2 regions of the Streptomyces sp. NPDC059037 genome follow, and region 1 is predicted to be linked to the other one. Evidence: predicted binding sites of a transcription regulator. Region 1 holds the regulator's gene; the other holds the start of a gene.
What was found. The regulator HrcA, encoded in region 1, represses chaperone genes, less so after heat shock. The targets are predictions, from matches to a motif close to TTNGCACTCNGNNNNNCNGAGTGCNAA.
Positions count from the first base shown of each region.

Region 1 (7,152 bases):
CACTCGCCCCGGGCCGGGCACCCACACCCCCCCCCGCGGCCCCCCGGGGCTCTGACATGTGCGGCTCCGCCGCGTGGGCGCGAGCAACCAGAGACGACCCGCGGACGGCAACGCGCCCCCGGCACGGGACGAACCCACTGCCGGGGGCACAAGAAGAGCACCGTCCAAGGCGCTACCGCCCGTTGAACGCGTCCTTGAGGCGCGAGAACAACCCCTGCTGCCCAGGCTGGAACTGGCCGGTAGGCCGCTCCTCGCCCCGCAGCTGCGAAAGCTCCCTCAGCACCCGCTCCTGCTCGGCGTCCAGCTTCGTCGGCGTGAGGACCTCGACGTGGACGATCAGATCGCCACGGCCCCCGCCCCGCAGATGCGTTACGCCGCGCCCGTGCAGCGGGACGGACTGCCCCGACTGCGTACCGGGCCGGATGTCGATCTCCTCGAGCCCGTCAAGCGTCTCGAGCGGCACCTTCGTGCCCAGCGCCGCCGCCGTCATCGGGATCGTCACCGTGCAGTGCAGATCGTCGCCGCGCCGCTGGAACACGGAGTGCGGCAGCTCGTGGATCTCGACGTACAGGTCACCGGCGGGACCGCCGCCGGGGCCGACCTCGCCCTCGCCCGCGAGCTGGATCCGCGTGCCGTTGTCGACACCCGCGGGGATCTTCACGGTGAGCGTCCGCCGCGACCGGATGCGGCCGTCACCGGCGCACTCGGGGCACGGCGTGGGCACGACCGTGCCGAAGCCCTGACACTGCGGGCAGGGCCGCGAGGTCATGACCTGGCCCAGGAAGGACCGCGTGACCTGCGACACCTCACCGCGACCGCGGCACATGTCACACGTCTGGGCGGAGGTACCGGGAGCGGCACCCTCCCCGCTACAGGTCGTACAGACGACAGCCGTGTCGACCTGAATGTCCTTGGTGGTCCCGAAGGCGGCCTCGTCGAGGTCGATCTCCAGACGGATCATGGCGTCCTGGCCACGGCGCGTGCGCGAGCGCGGCCCGCGCTGCGACGCCGTACCGAAGAACGCGTCCATGATGTCCGAGAAGTTCCCGAACCCGCCCTGCCCGAAGCCGCCGGCACCGCCGCCGCCCGCCTGGGACAGCGGGTCGCCGCCGAGGTCGTAGACCTGCTTCTTCTGCGGGTCCGACAACACCTCGTAAGCGGCGTTGATCTCCTTGAAGCGCTCCTGAGTCTTCGGATCCGGATTCACATCCGGGTGAAGCTCACGCGCCAGCCTCCGGAAGGCCTTCTTGATCTCGTCCTGGGAAGCGTCGCGGCGCACGCCGAGTACGGCGTAGTAGTCCGTGGCCACTTACGACTCCGCCAGGATCTGTCCGACGTAACGTGCCACTGCGCGTACTGCTCCCATCGTTCCCGGATAGTCCATGCGGGTCGGTCCGACCACGCCGAGTTTGGCTACTGCCTCGCTGCCCGAACCGTAGCCGACCGAGACCACGGACGTGGAGCTGAGTCCCTCATGGGCGTTCTCATGACCGATCCGTACGGTCATGCCCGAATCCGTGGCCTCGCCAAGCAACTTGAGGAGCACGACCTGCTCCTCAAGGGCTTCAAGCACCGGCCTGATGGTGAGGGGAAAGTCATGTCCGAAGCGGGTGAGATTGGCCGTTCCGCCGATCATCAGCCGCTCCTCGGTCTCCTCGACGAGGGTTTCGAGAAGCGTGGAGAGCACCGTGGCCACCGTGCCCCGGTCCTCCGCGTCGAAGGAGTCCGTCATGTCCTGCACCAGCTGCGGCACGTCCGCGAAGCGACGGCCCGCGACCCGGCTGTTGAGCCGCGCCCGCAGGTCGGCGAGCGAGGTCTCGCCGAACGGCGCCGGACAGTCGATCATGCGCTGCTCGACCCGTCCGGTGTCCGTGATCAGTACGAGCATCAGGCGGGCCGGAGCCAGCGAGAGCAGCTCCACGTGCCGGACGGTCGAGCGGGTCAGGGACGGGTACTGCACGACGGCGACCTGGCGGGTCAGCTGCGCGAGCAGACGCACCGTACGAGCGACCACGTCATCGAGGTCGACGGCACCGTCGAGGAAGTTCTGGATGGCCCTGCGCTCGGGCGCCGCCATCGGCTTGACGCCGGCGAGACGGTCGACGAAGAGGCGGTACCCCTTGTCGGTGGGGATGCGCCCCGCGCTCGTATGAGGCTGGGCGATGAACCCTTCCTCCTCCAGCGCGGCCATGTCGTTGCGGACGGTCGCCGGGGAGACGCCGAGGCTGTGCCGCTCGGTGAGGGCCTTGGAGCCGACGGGCTCCTCCGTCCCCACATAGTCGTGGACGATGGCGCGCAGCACCTCGAGCCTGCGTTCACTGAGCATCCGCGCACACCTCCACCGTCTCGTCCACCGTTTCGCCCTGACACCTGTCTGCCCCGAGCCCTCACCTGGCACTCCCCGCGGGCGAGTGCCAGTCCTCACCGCGCCCAGTGTACGGCCGACGGGTACGGCCCCGGCAAGGGCCGGACCTCGCGGTTCGGTACAGCGGGCGAGGCAGCGGCTGCCAACCGGTCCGCCGGGGGCTAGCGTCGGCTTATGGACGTGGCGCTGGCATGGGACGAGGCGGGTTGGGAGCGGCTTGCGCCGCATGTCGGGCGGCGGCGCCTTCCGGTGTGGGACTGCACGGCGGGGCTCGTCGTCGGCGGCGAATCCGCCCTCATGATCGAGGCGGGCGCGACCCTGCGCGAGGGCGCGGAGCTGCGGACCCAGGCCCGCACCATCCTGGGCGGTGGCCGCCGGGTCACCCATCTCGCCCTGACCCACCCGCACTTCGACCATGTGCTGGGGGCGGCGGCGTTCGCGGGCGTTGAGCTGTACGGCGCGGTGGGCCTGGACACTCTCCTCGCCAAGGGCCGCGACGAGCTGCGGGACTCGGCGGTACGCCACGGTGTCCCGCTGGACGCCGCAGCCGAGGCGGCCGATCTCCTCGTCCACCCGCATCACTTGGTGTGCGGGGAGTGGACGCTCGACCTGGGCGGCGGGGTACAGGTCCTGCTCGCCAACGTGGGCCCCGGCCACTCGGGCCACGACCTGGCGGTCCTGGTGCCCGGCACGGAATCGTCCCCCGAGATCGTCTTCTGCGGCGATCTGGTGGAGGAGTCGGGCGAACCGCAGGCGGGTTCCGACGCGGTCCCGAAGCGGTGGCCTGCGGCGCTGGACCGGCTCCTCGATCTGGGCGGGGACGACGCGTTGTACGTCCCCGGGCACGGAGCCGTGGTGAATGCGGAGTTTGTCCGTGCGCAACGGGCCACACTGGCGGCGCGTTTCGGCGTGTCGTAGGCGGCGGGGCGCCGCCTCTTCCTATCGTCATCCGAATGCGCCAGTACTCCCCCGACCTCACCCCGCCGTGGAAGAAGCCGAAGCCCGTGCCGGAGGTCGCCGCCGATGCGGGCCTCGTGGTGGAGGAGCTGAGCACCGGTTTCTGCGGGGCGGTGATCCGCTGCGAGAAGACCGCGGAGGGGCTGACGGTCACCCTGGAGGACCGCTTCGGCAAGCACCGCGTCTTCCCGATGACGCCGGGCGGCTTCTCCCTGGAGGGCCGTACGGTCACGCTGGTGCGGGCCGCCGCCTCCGCTCCGGTACGCCCCACCCGTACCGCTTCCGGTTCGGTGGCGGTGCCGGGAGCGCGGGCCCGGGTCGCCCGCGCGGGGCGCATCTACGTCGAGGGCCGCCACGACGCGGAGCTGGTGGAGCGGGTCTGGGGCGACGATCTCCGTGTCGAGGGGGTCGTCGTCGAGTACCTGGAGGGCATCGACGACCTGCCCGCGATCGTCGCGGAGTTCGCGCCAGGGCCTGACGCGCGGCTCGGCGTCCTGGTGGACCACCTGGTTCCCGGCTCGAAGGAGTCCCGCATCGCGGCGTCCGTGAGCAGCGCGCACGCGCTGGTCGTCGGCCACCCGTACATCGACGTGTGGGAGGCGGTGAAGCCGGGGTCTGTGGGCATCGCGGGGTGGCCCCGGGTGCCGCGGGGCCAGGACTGGAAGACGGGCGTCTGCCACGCGTTGGGCTGGCCGCCGAATACGGGCGCTGCCTGGCAGCGGATCCTGGGCTCGGTACGCAGCTACCGGGATCTGGAGCCGGAACTCCTGGGCCGGGTGGAAGAACTGATCGACTTCGTCACGGCCCCCTAGCCCACCGACGCGCCGTCGTCGACCGCGCCGCCGTACCGCCGCTCCGCGGCGAAAGCTTTCCCGCCCACCCACCCGATTGCCCGGCAGCGGCCCGCCCACCCGTCAGCAGGTCTTCCAGCCCGGCCGCAGGCATTTCAGCCCGTCCGGCGATTGAGGACGAACTCGCCGAAGGCGGTGATCTACGGCCACCTCGCGGCCGGCGCAGCCGGAATGTTCAGGAAGGGGCGGGGTTGGGGAAAGCAAGCCCGCTCTGGCCTCAGTCCACCAGATCCCGCACCACCCCATCCGCCAGCAACCGCCCCCGCAGGGTCAGCACAGCCCGCCCCTCCCCGAACGGCCCCGCCTCCAGCAGCCCCTCCTCCAACGCCCGGCCCGCCGCCGCCCGCCCCGCAGGGCGGAGCAACGACAAGGGGCACCCCGAAAGCAGCCGCAGCTCAAGCAGGATCCGTTCCACCCGCCGGTCCTCCGGCGAGAGGATCTCCCGCCCGGCCCCGGGCGACCGCCCGGCAGCCAGCGCTCCCGCATACGCCCCCGGATGCTTCACGTTCCACCACCGCACACCCCCGACATGGCTGTGGGCCCCCGGCCCGGCCCCCCACCAGTCGGCCCCCCGCCAGTACAACTCGTTGTGCAGACACCGCCCCGCCTCCGATGTGGCCCAGTTGGACACCTCGTACCAGGAGAATCCCGCACCCCCAAGCACCTCATCGGCGATCAGGTACCGGTCCGCGTGCACGTCGTCGTCCGTCATCGGCACCTCCCCGCGCCGAATCCGCCGCGCCAGCTGAGTGCCTTCCTCCACGATCAGCGCGTAGGCACTGACGTGGTCGGGCCCCGCCCCGATCGCCGCGTCGAGCGAGGCCCGCCAGTCGGCATCGGACTCCCCCGGGGTGCCGTAGATCAGGTCCAGGTTCACGTGGTCGAAGCCCGCCGCGCGGGCCTCCGCCACGCACGCCTCGGGGCGGCCCGGCGTGTGCGTACGGTCGAGCACCTTCAGGACGTGCTGCTTCGCGCTCTGCATGCCGAAGGAGATGCGGTTGAAGCCACCGGCCCTGAGCTCGGCCAGGTACTCGGGCCCGACCGACTCCGGGTTCGCCTCAGTGGTGATCTCCGCATCGTCCGCAAGGCCGAACTCGTCCCGTACGGCACCCAGCATCCGGACGAGATCACCCGCCGCCAGCAGCGTCGGCGTGCCCCCTCCGACGAACACGGTCCGCACCGGACGCGGATCGTCGCCCAGTACCTTCCGGGCGAGGCGGACCTCGTCGATCAGGGTGTCCGCGTAGTTGTCGCGCGAGGCGAGGACGCCGCCGGATCCGCGCAGCTCGGTCGCCGTGTACGTGTTGAAGTCGCAGTATCCGCAGCGCGTGGCGCAGTACGGAACGTGGAGGTAGAAGCCGAGCGGACGGGCCCCCGCCCCCTGCAGGGCGGACGCGGGCAGCGTCCCGTCCTCGGGCATGGGCTCACCATCGGGCAGTGCGGAAGGCATACCTTCGATTGTCCCGCACCGCCGGGAATCCCCGAGCCGCCCTCGGATCCCTACCGCGCCTGCAGCACGAGCACCGCCATGTCGTCGTCCGGCGGCCGCTCGGAGAACTCGTGCACCAGGCGTTTGATCCGCTCCGCGACCAGACCGGCGTCGAGCCCCGTGCAGCCGGCCAGCGCCGCCGCCAGGCCGTCCTCGTCGTCGAACATGTGGCGGCCCGAGCGGCGCTCCGTGACACCGTCCGTGACGCAGAGGAGCGTGTCGCCGGTCCGTAATTCGAAGGTCTCGCTGGTGTACGTCACGTCGTCGACGACCCCGAGGAGGAGCTGGGGCGTGGCCGCTCCCCGGACGTCCCCGTCGGGGGAGAGCAGGAGGGGCAGGGGGTGTCCCGCGCTCGCGACGGTGCAGCGGACGCCGCCCTCGACGGGCACCAGCTCGCCGTAGAGGAGGGAAAGGAAACGGGACGTGGCGCCGTCCTGCGGCACGCCCTGGCCGCCCGCCACCGCGACCACCGCGGCGGCCGCGTCCGCCGCCTCCGTCGCGTCGTCGAGGAGGAGCTGGTTGAGGCGGTCGAGGACCTCCGCGACCTGGTAGCCCTCGCGGGCGAGCAGGCGCAGCCAGGGCCGGGCGAGGCCGATGACGACGGCCGCCTCGACGCCCTTGCCCTGGACGTCGCCGAGCGCGAAGCACCAGCGTCCCTTGCCGGCCTGGAACACGTCGTAGAAGTCGCCTCCCGGGCCGCCCTTGTCCCGCGGTTCGTAGACGACGCCGGTCTGTACGCCGGGAATTTCGGCCACGGTTCCCGGCAGCAGGCCGCGCTGCAGAACCTGGCTGATATTGGCCTGCCGCTGGTAGCGGCGGGCGGCGCTGACGGCGAGGGCGACGCGGCGGCTGAAGTCCTCGATGAGCCCGGTGACCTCGTCGGCGAAGCGCACCATTCCGGACCGCCCGATGACGAGCGTGCCGAGCGCGCGTCCGCCCGCGGTCAGGCGGTAGGCGAGCGCCGTGCCGGCTTCTTCGGCCGGCAGCGCCTCGGCGGGCCAGGGCACGGGGACCGCGCCGGAGCCGACCGTGCCGGACAGCCGGGGCGGGTCCTTCTCCAGAGCGCGGCGCAGTTCCTCTATGCGCTGCTCGCTGGTGTGCCAGACGCGGGCGAGGCGGGTGCCGGGCTCCCCGGCGCCGGCGCCGCGCCCGGCGGCCTCCGTCTCGTCGTCGAGCCAGACGGCGCACCAGTCGGCGAGCCGGGGCACCAGGAGCTGCCCGGCGAGCGCCGCCACCAGATCCTCGTCGAACTGTCCGGCGAGCAGGTCGGAGGCCTCGGCGAGGAAGGTGAGCGCGCCGCGGTTGACCCACTCCGTGTCGTGCGTGATCCGCTTCGGCAGCGGCGCGAGGATCTCGGCGGCGCGCAGCCCGCGCTGCAGGGCCTGTTCACTGGCGTACGACTCGATCTCCTGGACGGCCTGTACGCCCTCGACGGGGAGGCGGGCCCAGACGGTCTTGGTGCCGGTGCGGTAGGTGATGCCCCAGGACTC
Region 1 covers NZ_JBHYIG010000085.1:37-7,188, forward strand. Annotated here, with positions in the region: gene dnaJ (molecular chaperone DnaJ) at 173-1,309, opposite strand; gene hrcA (heat-inducible transcriptional repressor HrcA) at 1,310-2,326, opposite strand; gene ACFWY6_RS19315 (MBL fold metallo-hydrolase) at 2,540-3,283, shown strand; gene ACFWY6_RS19320 (DUF3097 domain-containing protein) at 3,319-4,134, shown strand; gene hemW (radical SAM family heme chaperone HemW) at 4,391-5,623, opposite strand; gene ACFWY6_RS19330 (SpoIIE family protein phosphatase) at 5,674-7,152, opposite strand, start outside.

Region 2 (7,152 bases), on a different contig from region 1:
GACGGAGCGGGGCCTCATGATGGAGCGGGGCCTCATGAGGGAGCAGGGCCGGCTCACAGCCACCGCGTCTCGCGGGCCGCCGCCCGCGCCTCGCGGCACCACGCCTCGTCGACAGGCGGCAGCTCGTCCCACGTCCACGGCTCGGCCGGGCTTCCGTCGGTCTCCAGGCCGTACGGGGCCTTCGGCGACCAGACGCGCGGCGCCGGGCGCTGCGCCACCCGGGCCTCCAGACGCTCCGCCTCCTTCGGCAGCTCCGCCTTGCGCAACGCTTCCAGCAGGGCGTCCGCGCCCTGGACGCTCTCCACGGAGACCTGGGGGACGGCGTCGCGGGCCAGCCGAGCGGCGGCGGCGTACTCCTCGGCCTCCGCCAACTCGTTGAGCAACAGGGCCAGTTGGTACGCGTCACGGGTGCGTACACGGGAGCGGGTGAGCAGCCCGTCGATGACCCGCTCGGCCCATCCGTCCTGCCCGGCATCCCGCAACCGCCGCGCCAGCGTGAGACCGCCGCCCCGCTCGGCGCTGCGCCGCGCAAGGCGCTCCACCAGGTCGGGCCGCCCCATGTCGCGCAGTTCGCCCAGCAGGAAGCTCACCCGCGTGTCGCCTGCGTCGGCCTCCGTCACGGCACGCTCGGCAAGCGCCGGGACCGCGTCCGTTCTGCCGAGCTTGGCCACCTCGGCGAGGAAGTACGCGGCCCATTCGGGATCTCCGAGGGCCACCCCCTCCGCCACGGCCCGGTCGGCGATCCGCGCCGCGGCCTCCGCCTCCCCCATCTCGCCCAGCGTCCACAGCAGGAGGGTGACGCCCGCGGCCCGGGTGACGTCGACGTGCCGTGCCGCCTCCTGGGCGAAGGGTTCCGTCAGGGCGCCCGCCACACCCGTGGCACGCAGCCCGTCCAGCATGAACGCGACGTCCTCCGAAGACCTCAACTCGACGTTTCCCGCGGCTCGTTCGGCGAGGCGGCGGGCGGCGTCGGTCATCCCGTCGTAGAAGCGCAACTGGTCGAGTACGACCCCGATGGCCTCCGGATCGCTCACGTCCGCACCGGCCGCGACCCGGCCTGCCAGCAGCCGCGCCGCCTCGGGCTCGCCCGCGTCGACCAGCTCCTCAAGGACCTCCAAGGCGCCCTCCTGGTCGCCCACGTCGACGCGCCGCGCCGCCTCCCGCGCCACGGCGGCGAGGTCGGCGCCCCGGTCTCCCACCGCATGCAGCAGCGCCAGGAGCGCGGTGGCGAGCCCCGCGTCGCCGAGGTCGGCACCGGGGAGCAGCCGGTCGGCGAGCCGGACGGCCGCGTCCAGGTGGCCCCGGCGCGTCAGGTGTCCCAACAGCCATGCGGCCAGCTGTGGTTCGGGCAGCCGCACCCGGCCCATCGGATCCCGGTCCAGGAGCGCCGCCTCCTGGCCGATCTGCGTCAGGTCGGCCAGCAGACCGGCGACCTGCTCCGGATCGGTCAGGTCCACCCGTGCGACCGCCCGCCGCACGATCCGGTCCACGGGAGCCTGCCACTTCGCGCGGGCCACACTCCACAGGAAGGCGCGGGTGCTCTCGCGCGACACGAGCCCGGCGTTCTCCGCGATCCAGAGCATCAACTCCTCGCCACGCCACACCTGGCGGGGCAGTGTGAGGAACAGGATCTCCAGCACATGCGGGTGGCCCGCGGCGATCAGCCGGCGCAACAGCAGCGTCGCCTGCTTCCGGAAGTCGCGCCGCTCGGCTTCCCTGGCCGCCACGAGCAGCTCGTGCGGGTCCGTCGTGTGCTCCTCAAGTGCCCGCCACAGCGCGGGAGTCGGCGCGGGCAGCGCCTCCTCGGAGCGCAGCGCCTGCTCCAGGTAGTCGGCGGGCTCGTACGCCGCATCGCCGCCCGCGGCCGTCCGTACGGCGACCAACGCGGTCAGTACGGAACGGATGTCCGTACGGCGGCCGTCGGGGCGCACCCCGGAGCAGAGGGAGCCCAGCGCGACGGCCGCCCAGTCGGGGTCGGCGGGCCGGTGCCTGGCATCGAGCGCGGCGTCGGCGACAGCGGACAGGAGGGCGCCGGGCAGGGGGGCGTAGTGGTGCAGGCCGCGTGCCGCGAGCGCCGCGCTGATGAGCGCGTGCTCGACGTGGCTGAAGCAGGTACCCGGGCCCGCGCCGAACGCATCCCGCAGCTCGGGCCCGCCGCTGAGGTGCGGCACGACAAGACCGTCGCGCCACCCCGCGTTCAAGGAGGCGGTCATCCGCTGGTCCCCGCTGGACTCGGCGAGCAGCCCCCAGCACTCGAGCTCCGGGCCCGTCAGCCGGTCGGGCACGGTCACTCTGCGCGTGGCGGGGGACGTGAGCAGCGCCCGGACGCGGTTGTGCGGGTCCGTCACCGTGTCGGGCCTGGCCAGGAACTCCTGGTAGGGTTCGGTCCACATGGTGCCCACCGCCACGATGCCGCGCTGTGCGAGCAGCAGTTGCCGCAGCAGGTCCGCCGCCGCCTCTGCGCCGGGTCCGCCGTGGAAGAAGCGCTGCGCCTCGTCGAGCCAGAGGACCGCGCCCGCGCCGATCCGCCCGGCACGCAGCAGCTCCAGGAGACCGGTGTGGCCCTCGGGCCGCAGCAGCGGCCGGTCGGGCGCGAGGGCGCGCAGCCCTTCGTACAGGGATCTCGTCTTCCCGGTGGAGGAGCCGCCGGTCACCATCACCAGGACGGAGCACTCCCCGGCGACGGCGGGCTCGATGCGGCGGCGCAGCTCTCCGTCGTGGCGGCGGCTCAGGTACGGGGTGAGGTACGGGAGACCGCCGGGGTCGGGTCCTGGCAGGACGGCTTCGTGCACCTCAAGGAGGGCCGGGTCCGCGTCGCCCGCGGACAGCACCGCCTGCGCCGGGGAGCGGTCATCGCGCCGCACCGGCAGGGCGGCGTCCTCCCGGCGGGCGGCCCGTTCCCACAGTTCCCGCAGCCGGGCGACGCCGTCGCCGTCGGCCCCTGTGGCGCGGGCCAGGGCGTGGACGGTGCGCCAAGTGGGCGGCGGATGGCCGTCGTTGAAGGCGTGGCTGACGGTGGTGCGGCCAAGGCGGACGCGGTGGGCCGCCGCGCGCCCGATGAGCCCGTCGATGGTCTGCCCCGCGCTGTCGCGCCGCTGCCTCAGCTCCTTGCGCAGCTGAGCGAGCGCGGCCGCGGCGTCGCCGCCCGCACCGCCCGCCACCGGCCGCCCTCCGCTTCCCCGTTCAACGGTGTCCCTGTTCAACGGCGTTCATTTTCCTCCAGGCGCACCCCGTTGCACACGGACTTCGGGACAGTCCTCACGTCCCTGCCGGACACACTCACCGAGGAGCCGTAGTGTCCCCGTCCCGTCTCGCCGTTCTCACGGCGCTCTCCCTGATCGTGGCGATCGCCCTGGACGTCGCCCTGCTCGCCGTCGCGGTCAGGACGCTGCTCGTATAGCTCGTACAGAAGGTCGTACAGAAACGCCCGAGGGCGGCACCCCTTCGTGAGAAGGAGTGCCGCCCTCGGTACGTGAAGACTGGCCTACCGAGCCGAAGAGGCTCAGAAGTCCATGTCACCGCCCGGCATGCCGCCCGGAGCGGCGGCGGCGCCCGCCTTCTCCGGCTTGTCGGCGATGACGGCCTCGGTGGTGAGGAACAGCGCGGCGATGGAGGCGGCGTTCTGCAGGGCAGAGCGCGTCACCTTCGCCGGGTCGAGGATGCCCTCGGCGATCATGTCGACGTACTCACCGGTCGCGGCGTTCAGGCCGTGGCCGACGGTCAGGTTGCGCACCTTCTCGACGACGACACCACCCTCGAGGCCGGCGTTGACCGCGATCTGCTTCAGCGGGGCCTCCAGGGCCAGCTTCACAGCGGCGGCACCGGTGGCCTCGTCACCCTCGAGCTCAAGCTTCTCGAAGACGGCGGCGGCCTGGATGAGGGCCACGCCACCACCGGCGACGATGCCCTCTTCGACGGCGGCCTTCGCGTTGCGAACGGCGTCCTCGATGCGGTGCTTGCGCTCCTTGAGCTCGACCTCGGTCGCGGCACCGGCCTTGATGACCGCAACACCGCCGGCGAGCTTCGCCAGGCGCTCCTGCAGCTTCTCGCGGTCGTAGTCGCTGTCCGAGTTCTCGATCTCGGCGCGGATCTGGTTGACGCGACCCTGGACCTGGTCGCTCTCACCGGAGCCGTCGACGATCGTGGTCTCGTCCTTGGTGATGACCACCTTGCGGGCGCGGCCGAGCAGGTCGAGACCGGCGTTCTCCAGCTTGAGGCCGACCTCCTCGGAGATGACGGTGCCACCGGTGAGGATGGCGATGTCGCCGAGCATGGCCTTGCGGCGGTCACCGAAGCCCGGGGCCTTGACGGCGACGGACTTGAAGGTGCCACGGATCTTGTTGACGACCAGCGTGGACAGGGCCTCGCCCTCGACGTCCTCGGCGATGATCAGCAGCGGCTTGCCCGACTGCATGACCTTCTCCAGGAGCGGGAGCAGGTCCTTCACGTTGGAGATCTTGGAGTTGACGATCAGGATGTACGGGTCATCCAGGGCCGCCTCCATGCGCTCCATGTCGGTCGCGAAGTACGCCGAGATGTAGCCCTTGTCGAAGCGCATGCCCTCGGTGAGCTCAAGCTCGAGCCCGAAGGTCTGCGACTCCTCGACGGTGATGACGCCTTCCTTGCCGACCTTGTCCATGGCCTCGGCGATGAGCTCGCCGATCTGGGTGTCGGCGGCGGAGATGGAGGCCGTCGAAGCGATCTGCTCCTTGGTCTCGACATCCTTGGCCTGCTCGAGCAGGGCGCCCGAGACGGCCTCGACGGCCTTCTCGATGCCGCGCTTGAGGGCCATCGGGTTGGCACCGGCGGCCACGTTGCGCAGACCCTCGCGCACCAGGGCCTGGGCCAGGACGGTCGCGGTCGTCGTGCCGTCACCGGCGACGTCGTCCGTCTTCTTCGCGACCTCCTTGACCAGCTCGGCGCCGATCTTCTCGTACGGGTCCTCGAGCTCGATCTCCTTGGCGATGGAGACACCATCGTTGGTGATCGTGGGGGCGCCCCACTTCTTCTCGAGGACGACGTTGCGACCCTTGGGGCCCAGGGTCACCTTGACGGCGTCGGCGAGCTGGTTCATGCCGCGCTCGAGGCCGCGCCGTGCCTCCTCGTCGAACGCGATGATCTTGGCCATGTGAAGTGGTCCTCCCGGACGGGGTGGAAATGCAAACGGACCGTGCCCGCGCCCGCGACGGACGGCCTGCGCGCCGTGTGGTTCCTTGCCCCACCCGGCCTGCGGACCTCGCTGACCCGATCCAAGTTCTGTCACTCTCACTGGGAGAGTGCTAAGCCCAATGATTAGCACTCGACCCCTGCGAGTGCAAGCGCCCCTGACGGATCTCAGACGTACCCGCTGACGGAGCCCGGCACGCACGAGGGGCCCGTACCCCTGTCGGGATACGGGCCCCTCGCCGTGAGTGCGTCGGTGGCCGATCGCGCCGAGATCAGACGGCGAGCTTGACCATGTCCGCCTGCGGACCCTTCTGGCCCTGCGAGATCTCGAACTCGACTCGCTGACCTTCTTCAAGGGTGCGGTAGCCGTCCATCTGGATCGCGCTGTAGTGGACGAAAACATCCGCACCACCGTCGACCGCGATGAAGCCGTACCCCTTCTCCGCGTTGAACCACTTGACGGTGCCCTGAGCCATGCCTAACTCCCCTATTACTGGCCCTTGCACGGGCCCGCACTTCGCGGACCCGGGTCAGACCTCACCCCCCCAATGGGATGTGGAGGTGTGCGCCGGAACGCGTCGACCGCGGCTGAATGTATCTGTCCAACTGCCGTCTGCAACAGGTCAATCGGACGAGAATTCCGGGCACGCCCGATCGGAAATATGCGGAGAATTTGCCGGACTTCAGGGCAAGTCGGGCCAGACAAATGCCGTGATCGGCTCAAATGGGCAGTGCACTTTGGCTACTTCTTGTCGGCACCAGACCGACTTCGTATATGCGCTCGGCACAAACGGAGAAGCTCGTTTCCCAACTGTACCGCGCTCAACCACATGGAATTGCCCCCTCCACTTCTCTCGCGGAGGGGGCAATTGAGATAACACAGGGTGCTTGCGTAAAGGATCAGCCGCCGGCACTGTGCTCGATGGTCAGCCTCCGGCGACGGCAGGAATGATCGAGACACCCGCGCCGTCCGGAGTGGCCGTCTCCAGACCCTGCTCGAAACGGACGTCGTCATCATTGACGTACACGTTCACGAAGCGGCGCAGCTTGCCCTGGTCGTCCAGGACGCGGGCGGCGATACCGGCGTGCTTCTTCTCCAGGTCGGCGATGACCTCGGAGAGGTTCGCCCCCTCGGCAGCGACCTCGGCCTGACCGCCGGTGTAGGTGCGAAGGATGGTGGGGATGCGGACGTTGACGCTCATGGGGTTCACCTCTGAGATACGGGGAGGGAGCGCCCCTGAAAGGGGCGCGGGGAACTGCGCGACCAGCCACAACGGTCCCGCAGACAAGCGAACAAGCTCAGCCTGCAAGCCCAGCGGCGCGGAACGCATCAAGGCTGGGCCGGATGGTGGCCGTGGCCTGCGAAGTGTCGGCGACCGCATCGAGGGTCTTGAGGCCGTCCCCGGTGTTGAGCACGACCGTGGTGAGGGAGGGGTCGATGAGGCCCGCCTCGATCAGCTTCTTGGTGACGCCGACCGTCACCCCGCCCGCGGTCTCCGCGAAGATGCCTTCCGTCCGCGCGAGCAACTTGATCGCATCGACGACCTGCTCGTCGTTCACGTCCTCCACCGCACCACCCGTACGCCGCGCGATGTCGAGGACGTACGGCCCGTCGGCCGGGTTGCCGATCGCCAGCGACTTGGCGATGGTGTTCGGCTTCTGGGGGCGTACGACGTCATGGCCCGCCTTGAAGGCCGCCGACACCGGCGAGCACCCCTCCGCCTGCGCGCCGAAGATCTTGTACGGCTTGTCCTCCACGAGGCCAAGCGCAATCAGCTCCTTCAGACCCTTGTCGATCTTCGTGAGCTGCGAGCCCGAAGCGATCGGGATGACCAGCTGGTCAGGAAGGACCCACCCCAGCTGCTCACAGATCTCGTACGCGAGGGTCTTGGAGCCCTCGCCGTAGTACGGCCGCAGGTTGACGTTGACGAAGCCCCAGCCCTCGCCCAGCGGGTCGCCGATGAGCTCGGAGCAGAAGCGGTTCAC
Region 2 covers NZ_JBHYIG010000076.1:3,544-10,695, reverse strand. Annotated here, with positions in the region: gene ACFWY6_RS17975 (helix-turn-helix domain-containing protein) at 54-3,161, opposite strand; gene groL (chaperonin GroEL) at 3,503-5,128, opposite strand; gene ACFWY6_RS17965 (cold-shock protein) at 5,439-5,642, opposite strand; gene ACFWY6_RS17960 (MoaD/ThiS family protein) at 6,093-6,368, opposite strand; gene thrC (threonine synthase) at 6,466-7,152, opposite strand, start outside.
Region 2: the regulator HrcA is predicted to act here: its motif matches at 5,257-5,283, upstream of groL (chaperonin GroEL).